Regions from separate parts of the Bacillus sp. NS1 genome, predicted to be linked through region 4. Evidence: riboswitches for the same ligand, from Rfam matches in the RefSeq annotation. Region 4 holds a riboswitch; each other region holds the start of a gene.
What was found. A riboswitch is a leader RNA that binds a small molecule or an ion and turns the genes downstream of it on or off. The one in region 4 is predicted to bind S-adenosylmethionine.

Region 1: linked by a shared signal. The riboswitch ahead of AC4CV5_RS06570 (bifunctional homocysteine S-methyltransferase/methylenetetrahydrofolate reductase) and the one ahead of AC4CV5_RS01260 (5-methyltetrahydropteroyltriglutamate--homocysteine S-methyltransferase) in region 4 are both predicted to bind S-adenosylmethionine.
Region 2: linked by a shared signal. The riboswitch ahead of mtnK (S-methyl-5-thioribose kinase) and the one ahead of AC4CV5_RS01260 (5-methyltetrahydropteroyltriglutamate--homocysteine S-methyltransferase) in region 4 are both predicted to bind S-adenosylmethionine.
Region 3: linked by a shared signal. The riboswitch ahead of metI (cystathionine gamma-synthase/O-acetylhomoserine thiolyase) and the one ahead of AC4CV5_RS01260 (5-methyltetrahydropteroyltriglutamate--homocysteine S-methyltransferase) in region 4 are both predicted to bind S-adenosylmethionine.

What each region holds. Positions count from the first base shown of each region.
Region 1 covers NZ_JBZAZF010000002.1:222,635-224,815, reverse strand. The annotation lists partial or broken gene AC4CV5_RS06580 (CvfB family protein) at 1-255, opposite strand, end outside; gene AC4CV5_RS06575 (YajQ family cyclic di-GMP-binding protein) at 354-845, shown strand; SAM riboswitch class I at 952-1,069, shown strand; gene AC4CV5_RS06570 (bifunctional homocysteine S-methyltransferase/methylenetetrahydrofolate reductase) at 1,160-2,181, shown strand, end outside.
Region 2 covers NZ_JBZAZF010000002.1:457,611-459,791, forward strand. The annotation lists gene mtnK (S-methyl-5-thioribose kinase) at 1-959, opposite strand, end outside; SAM riboswitch class I at 1,064-1,218, opposite strand; gene AC4CV5_RS07895 (carbon-nitrogen family hydrolase) at 1,302-2,081, opposite strand; gene mtnE (methionine-glutamine aminotransferase) at 2,176-2,181, shown strand, end outside.
Region 3 covers NZ_JBZAZF010000002.1:295,706-297,886, forward strand. The annotation lists gene AC4CV5_RS06990 (YjcG family protein) at 1-121, opposite strand, end outside; gene AC4CV5_RS06995 (esterase family protein) at 158-880, opposite strand; SAM riboswitch class I at 1,048-1,170, shown strand; gene metI (cystathionine gamma-synthase/O-acetylhomoserine thiolyase) at 1,239-2,181, shown strand, end outside.
Region 4 covers NZ_JBZAZF010000001.1:245,518-247,698, forward strand. The annotation lists gene AC4CV5_RS01260 (5-methyltetrahydropteroyltriglutamate--homocysteine S-methyltransferase) at 1-1,136, opposite strand, end outside; SAM riboswitch class I at 1,214-1,320, opposite strand; gene AC4CV5_RS01265 (5-methyltetrahydropteroyltriglutamate--homocysteine S-methyltransferase) at 1,389-2,181, opposite strand, start outside.

The sequences.
Region 1 (2,181 bases), on a different contig from region 4:
CAGCGCTGATGACCGGAATTTTCATCGTGGCCGCAAGTCTCTCCTGCTGATCGACGTATATAAAAACCTCTACTTCGTCTCTGTCCTCGATATCCTCAGTTATTTCACTGTTATGTAAGAGAATCGTGTCTTCTCCGTCGGTTAAAAAGTAACCGAAGTCAGTTTGGTGATCTATACTCAAGGTTAATTGCTGCCCTGGTCTCATGCTATCGTCCTTCCTGTTCCGCTTTATTTTTCTGCGGATTCTGTTAACATTTTTTCCAATCATCACAAATTGATTCTTTGATCTGTTGGAAGTTTCTCTTTATTCTACTATAATCAACACATAAGTTAAATGTTATGGAGGTTTTCATATGGCAAAAGAAAGCTCATTTGATATTGTATCCAAGGTGGAATTGCCCGAAGTGCAAAATGCGATCCAAATCGCACTCAAAGAAATCAGCACACGCTACGACTTTAAAGGAAGCAAAAGCGACATTTCTTTAGATAAAGAGGAGCTTGTCCTCGTTTCTGATGACGAATTTAAATTAAGCCAGCTGAAAGATGTACTGGTCAGTAAATTAATTAAACGAAATGTGCCGACAAAAAACATTGATTACGGCAAGGTTGAAAGCGCGTCAGGCGGAACGGTGCGCCAGCGTGCAAAACTTGTTCAAGGCATTGACAAGGAAAACGCAAAAAAAATCAATACAATTATCAAAAACTCCGGACTGAAAGTAAAGTCTCAAGTGCAGGATGACCAAGTGCGCATCACCGGAAAAAACAAGGATGACCTGCAGCAGATTATCACAGCAGTGAGAGGCGCAGATCTGCCAATTGACGTTCAATTTATAAATTTCAGATAAATTTTCTGAATCCTATTGATTATTGTCTTTATTTTCGGTAAATTTGGAGAAAGGGAAAACGCTAACCACCTTTTGGCACTTCCTGAACACGAAAACTTCATATCCGTTCTTATCAAGAGAAGCAGAGGGACTGGCCCGACGAAGCTTCAGCAACCGGTGTAATGGCGATAAGCCATGACCAAGGTGCTAAATCCAGCAAGCTCGAACAGCTTGGAAGATAAGAAGAGACAAAATCACTGACAAAGTCTTCTTCTTAAGAGGACTTTTTTTATTTCTCTTTTTTCCTTGCTGAATGTGAATAAAGGAGGCAGACAATGGGACTTTTAGAAGATTTGCAAACACAAGTGTTAATCGGCGACGGCGCAATGGGGACGCTCCTCTACTCCTATGGCATTGACAGGTGCTTTGAGGAGCTCAATATTTCAAAGCCGGAAGAAATTCAGCGCATACATAAAGCATACGTTGAGGCAGGAGCCAACATCATTCAAACAAATACGTACGGGGCCAATTATATTAAATTATCCAGACACGGCCTTGAGGATGACATCAAAAAAATGAATCAAGAGGCAGTAAAAATCGCACGGGCTTCCGCAGGCGATGCGTACGTTCTGGGGACGATGGGAGGCATCCGCACATTTAATAAAAATGCGTACAGCCTTGACGAAATCAAACGCAGCTTTCGCGAGCAGCTGTACCTGCTGCTGCATGAAGATCCGGATGGATTGCTGTTAGAAACGTATTATGATTTGGAAGAAGCCCGTGAAGTGCTGAAAATCGCGCGCAAAGAGACTGGCCTTCCGATTATGTTAAATGTCTCCATGCATGAGCAAGGCGTACTGCAGGACGGAACGCCGCTTTCTGAAGCATTGCGATCGATCGCGGATCTCGGAGCTGATATCGTCGGCATTAACTGCCGGCTCGGCCCTTATCATATGATTGAAGCGCTCAGCGAAGTGCCGATTTTTGATGACGTGTTCTTATCAGTTTATCCGAACAGCAGTCTTCCCTCGCTTGAAGAAGGCCGGCTCGTCTATGAAACAGACGACACGTATTTTCAAAACAGCGCGTCAGAATTCCGTAAGCAAGGCGCACGGATTATCGGAGGCTGCTGCGGCACCACGCCAAATCACATCCGGGCGATGGCGGAAGCGGTTGGCGGGCTTGCTCCGATTACAGAAAAAGAAGTCAAAACCCGGGCGAAGGAATTCGTTTCTGTTCAGCACGAGCGGACAGAGCCCGGCTTGAATGAGATCGCGGCGGAAAAACGCTCCATTATCGTAGAGCTGGATCCGCCGAAAAAATTGAGTTTTGACAAATTTCTGTCCGCCGCTGCTGA
Region 2 (2,181 bases), on a different contig from region 4:
GTAAGATAACCGTCGATTTTGGCGTAAACATCAAGACTGTCCTTTTCCCAGGCTTCAGTGAATGTCTCTTGAAATGTTTCCCAGACCTGCTTGACATGCTGGTATAACGGCTCTCTGTCATCACCGTCACGGCCGAGTGCGTTCAAAAATAAGTTGGCGATAAATTGGCCTACATCAAAGCCGATCGGTCCGTAAAAAGCAAATTCAGGATCAATCACCTTTGTTTCATGTTCGCTTGCAAAAATGCTCCCTGTATGCAAATCACCATGAATCAGCGTTTCTGCCGATGTTAAAAATGACTTTTTCAGCTTAGCGGCTTCGATTTTAACGTTGTCATTATTCCAAAGCTTCTCGACAAAAGGACGAAGCTCTTCTTCAAAATCATTTGTGTCATGGTCAAAGAAAGGATCTGTAAAGACAAGTCTTTCCGTTATGTCGCACAGCTCCGGGTTTGTAAACTGTTTAACAAGCTGTTTTTTCACCTTAGGTTCAAGCGCGTAATCAGATGAATAAAAAAGGGTCTTTCCTAAAAACTCACCGATGTGCTGTGACAGATGCGGATAATGTTCACCCTCAATGAGTCCTTTTCTTGCGATTTTCAGATGAGAGAGGTCCTCCATGACGGTAACCGCCATTTCTGTATCAGAATAAAACACTCTTGGAACCAGATGAGGGACATGCTCACCCTGCCGGATGAGAGCGCTGCTTTCGATTCTTGCGCGATCGATTGTCAGCGGCCAGCTTTCTCCGACGACTTTTGCATAAGGAACCGCCTGTTTAATGATCAAAGCTCTGTCATGTTCTTGATCATAAATATGAAAAACGTAATTTAAGTTGCCGTCGCCGATTTCCTGGCATGTCAGTGTGCTTTTGCTTGGAAATAAGCCAAGCTTTACCGCAAGTGCCACAGCGGAGCTTTCATTTAACGTTTCGTATAAAGGTGTTTTTGTGACTGCCATTGTCATAACCTCCAATTATGTAATCTCTTGATATGTTTGCAGCTGATTGGCCGTAAAAAAGCCTCCTTCTCAGAGAGAAAGAGGCTTAACATGTATGTCCGCCTCTCTTATCTCTCAGATCAGATCTGATGGAATTAGCACCGTGCCTTAGAGACGAGTGTCTCGGCGCGAAAAAGATGCGCCCCATTTCACAATGGAATTACGGTCGGTTGCTGTTGGGGTCAAAAGGCCAAATCCCTCGCCCAACTCTCGATAAGAGAATATATTCATTTGTTAAACAATTCTAATTTATCAGTTGATGAACATAGTAACAGGTGTTTTGTTAAGTTGTCAATAAATTTTTTAATATAAATCTTTTCTGATATCATCGAAAACAGGAATGCTTTCTCGCACCTTAACGCTTTCCTGAAGGTCGATTTCAGCTCGGACAATGCCTTCTTCCCGTCCGCCTTCAGCAAGTACACGCCCCCATGGATCAATAATCAGGCTATGCCCGGCAAATTCATTATCTGGATTTGAACCGGTACAATTGCATGCAGCGACAAAGCATTGATTTTCAATGGCCCGGGCAATTAGCAGGCTTTTCCAATGATCAAGGCGGGGAAGCGGCCATTCTGCAGAAATAAACAGCACGTTGGCACCTTTTGTTGTATGTTTTCTGATCCACTCCGGAAAACGGATATCGTAACAGATCAGTCCTGAGCTTTTGACGCCATCAAGCTCAAAGTATCCGTCTTCGGAACCGGCTGATAAATACACATGCTCATCCATCAGCTGAAAAAGGTGGGCTTTTCTGTACTCTTTAACGATTTGTCCTTCCTTATCCGCGATGTACATTGTATTATAAACATCAGAATCATTTCTGACAGCGACCGATCCGGCGACAATATGAACGCCATGTTTTTTTGCTGTTTTCTTCAGCCAGCTCTGAGCAAAACGCCCGTCTTCATCAGCGAGCTCATCAAGGTTGGCCAGGTCATATCCGGTCGTCCATAATTCAGGAAGAACAAGAACATCAGCATGCTTGCTTTCTTTTTCGATCAAAAATTCAGCCTTTTTGATATTTTCCGAACGTTTACCATATGAAATATCAAATTGAAGACAAGATATCGTCCATTTCATCTTTTTATCACTCCAAATTTTTCTTTACTTTTTTCATTTAACCATATATGATGATGGACTATCATTTCAAGATTTTTTTAGAAGGTGAGAATAGATGAAA
Region 3 (2,181 bases), on a different contig from region 4:
ACGATGCTCTCAGCGTCAAATGGGGCGGGATTAGGGAATAGCTTGGGTCATAGCGCTTTCTGTAAGAGTTCGCAAGGTCTTGGAGTTTTTTTGATGGAAATAAAACGATTCCGTATTTCATATTATGTCCCTCCTGGAAATAAAGTATGATAGAGTGTCAAAGCATTTTTTTCAGCGCCGGCGTGATGAGCGGCTGCCAATATGTCCATTTGTGATCTCCGTCAAATGGTTCAAAAACATAATCGGAAAGCTTCTCCTCCAGCAGCTGTTTCAGCTCCTGATTCGGTTCTGTAAAGTCCAGAATGTTTCCGTCTGTCGTGTGGACCTCAGTTTCTTTTGTTCCGATCTGGTGATAAATAGAGAGGTGTTTGATATCGTCCGACTGTTTCACGGCTTCCAATACATGTTTGTCTACATAGGGAGACTGCATGATGATGTTACCGAACATATTCGGATAATCAAGCGCTGTCATAAGCGATATGGTCGCTCCGAGAGAGTCCCCTATCAGCGTTCGCCCATAGCCAACCTGATAGGTAGGGTACTCGCCATCCGCAAACGGAACGAGCTCATGGGCGATGAACCGTTTATACGCTGAAAATTTTGAGCCTTCCGGATGATAGGTATTTCGGCGCTCTTTTACATCCTTATAAGGAACACCGATAATAATGCTCCTGTCTATTTCTCGTTTGGACAGCAATTCTTCGACCTGTCTGCCAATTCTCCCCAGCCTGAAATAATCGTGGCCGTCCTGCGCGATAATGACATGGTATTTATAAAGCGGGGAGTAGTTGGACGGCAGATAAACGAGCAAAGTCATTTCTTCGTTAAGCTCTTTTGAAAAGAATTTCTTTTCTTGCACTGTGCCGTTTTTCGGTGCCATAATACATTCCTCCAGGACATCACTAGACTTTCTTGCTGTTTTTCATTATTGTACCATGAATTATTAGAAATTTCTCTCTTTAAACAGTTCGGAACTCGAAGAAAAAAGTGTTGAAATAAACTGCAAATTGCGCTAATATAAAACAATCAGAAAATTGAAATCGATATTTCTTATCGTGAGAGGTGGAGGGACTGGCCCTTAGAAACCTCAGCAACCGGCTTGTTTTGCATATGTGCAAAACGCCAAGGTGCTAAATCCAGCAAGCGTTTTTTATGCTTGGAAGATAAGAAGAAGCGTTAAACCCCTTCTTCTTATGAAGAAGGGGTTTTTTATTATGAAAAGGGAAGGTGTCAGCTATATGTCACAGCACGTTGAAACGAAATTAGCCCAAATCGGGAACCGAAGCGACGAAGTAACGGGAACAGTGAGTCCTCCTATTTATTTATCAACAGCATACCGCCACAGAGGGATCGGAGAATCAACGGGATTTGATTATGTCCGCACAAAGAATCCGACACGCCAGCTTGTTGAGGATGCGATCGCCAGCTTAGAAAATGGAGCGAGGGGGCTTGCCTTCAGTTCGGGAATGGCAGCCATCCAAACGATTATGGCTCTATTTAAAAGCGGAGACGAACTGATCGTTTCATCGGATCTATATGGCGGCACGTACCGTCTGTTTGAAAATGAATGGAAAAAATACGGATTAACCTTTCAATATGATGATTTCAGCGATGAGGACTGTTTACGCTCTAAGATTACGCCGAACACAAAAGCGGTGTTTGTGGAAACACCGACAAATCCGCTCATGCAGGAGGCGGACATTGAAAAGATCGCCCGGATAACAAAAGAGCACGGTCTTCTGCTGATCGTTGATAATACATTTTATACCCCGGTCTTGCAGCGTCCGCTTGGGCTGGGAGCCGACATTGTGATTCACAGTGCAACCAAGTATTTAGGCGGGCATAACGACTTGCTTGCTGGACTTGTCGTTGTAAAGGATGAGCAGCTTGGTGAGGAAATGTTTCAACATCAAAATGCGATCGGCGCCGTCCTGCCTCCATTCGATTCGTGGCTTCTGATGAGAGGAATGAAGACACTGAGCCTCAGAATGCGCCAGCATCAGGAAAACGCGCAGGAGCTTGCGGCGTTTTTAGAAGAGCAGGATGAAATTGCCGATGTACTGTATCCCGGAAAAGGCGGCATGCTGTCCTTCCGTCTGCAAAAAGAAGAGTGGGTCAACCCATTTTTAAAAGCGCTGAAGACCATTTGTTTTGCAGAAAGCCTCGGCGGGGTGGAAAGTT
Region 4 (2,181 bases):
TATTTCCAAACATCGTTAGCGATTTCAACTACATGGCGCAGCTTCGCCCATTGCTGTTCTTCAGTCAGCTTGTTGCCTTCCTCAGTTGAAGCGAATCCGCATTGAGGACTGAGGCAAAGCTGATCTAAGCTCACATAACGGGATGCTTCTTCGATACGGCGTTTTACATCGTCCGGATGTTCAAGCTCACCGAATTTAGATGTCACTAATCCAAGGACAAGCTGAAGATCAGAGCGCTTCACATAACGGAGCGGCTCAAATCCGCCTGAGCGTGAATCATCATACTCCAGGAAAAGCCCGTCCAGGTTCAAACCGTCAAAAATGGTTTCGGCTGCTGCGTCATAGCCGCCTTCCGCTGTCCAAGTGGACTGGAAGTTGCCGCGGCAAATATGCATTGTTACGGTCAAGTCATCCGGACGGTCGGCAATCGCATCGTTAATCGATTTCGCAAACAGCTGGCGAAGCTCATCAGGCGTTGTTCCGAACGCTTCGATTTGTTTTAATCCTTTTTCAGATAAGAAAACAGCCCAAGCTGTATCATCAAGCTGAAGGTAGCGGCAGCCTCTGTCGTAAAACGCTTGAATCGCTTTTTTATATGCTTTGGATACATCGTGCTGGAAAAGATGATAGTCGTTTTTGTATGCATCCTTTTCCAGTTTTCCGCGGAAAAACAGCATATTCGGGCTTGGGATCGTCATCTTTGGCGTCGCGTCACCGGCAATGCTATGGAGAAATGAGTAATCTTCAAGCATTTGGTGAGTTGAAAAGTCGATATCACCTGTGACTTTAATGCCGCGTGCTTTTGTCTGTACGTTATGAAATTGAATGCCCTGCTCAGGAGTAAACGGCTCAACGCCATCCAGGTTTTCCAGAAAATCAAAATGCCACCATGCTCTGCGGAATTCACCGTCTGTCACCACGTTCAGGCCGGTTTCCTTCTGTTTTTCCACAATGCGGATGATTTCATCGTTTTCGATTTGGCGAAGCTGCTCAGCTGTAATCTCGCCTGCCGCTTTTTGCAGCCGTGCTTTTTTGACGGGCTCAGACCTCAGCAGGCTTCCGACTTGATCCGCGCGAAACGGCGGTTTTTTTCTTTGAAGTGATTTTTGTTCTGCGGGTGTTGTTTGTTGTGACATGTTGTTCATTCCTTCTTTCCATTCGAATATAAAAAAGCTCTTCCTTTGGATAAGGAAGAGCTTGTGTGACAATCTCAACCTTATCTTCAAGAGCAATCATTGCTCTAAAGGATTTAGCACCATTCTGTTAAACAGCGGTTGCCGGGTATCGCAGGGCCAGTCCCTCCACCTCTCTTGATAAGGAAAACCTTTTTATGAAATTTTCTGATAGTAACTATTATTCACACATTTTCTGTTTCTGTCAATGATAGATTATCTCCACACATCGTTGGCGATGTCGATGACATGGCGCAGTTTCGCCCATTGCTGCTCTTCTGTCAAAAGATTGCCTTCTTCAGTAGAGGCGAAACCGCACTGCGGGCTGAGGCACAGCTGATCCAGGCTCACAAAGCGCGCCGCTTCATTGATTCGGCGTTTCACATCCTCAGGGTTTTCAAGCTCTCCATTTTTCGATGTGATCAAGCCGAGTACAATCTGGAGATCCTTGCGTTTCACGAAACGGAGCGGATCAAAATTTCCGGAGCGGTCATCATCGTATTCCAAGAACAGCCCGTCCAAATGTAAGCCATCCAAAATCGTTTCAGCTACAGCATCATAGCCTCCTGATGCCGCCCATGTTGAACGGAAGTTGCCGCGGCAAATGTGCATCGTGATTGCTAAATCATCAGGCCGGTCTGCCACTGCATCGTTAATCGTTTTGGCGAACAAGGCAGGCAATGTTTCTGGATCGCCGCCAAGCGCCCGAACAACCTCTCTGCTTTTTTCCTCAAAGAAGAGAGACCATGACGTATCATCAAGCTGAAGATAGCGGCATCCAGCATCATAGAAAGCTCTGATTGCTTTTTTATACGCTTGGGCCAGATCATGAAAGTATTCCTCTTGGTCGTCATAAATCCCTGTATCCGCCTTTTCACCGAAAAACAGCATATTCGGGCTCGGAATCGTCAATTTTGGGGTCGCGTCGCCGGCAATCTCATGTAAAAATTGATAATCGACAAGCGCTGGGTGGCTCGTAAAATCGAGTTTTCCCGTCACTTTGATGCTG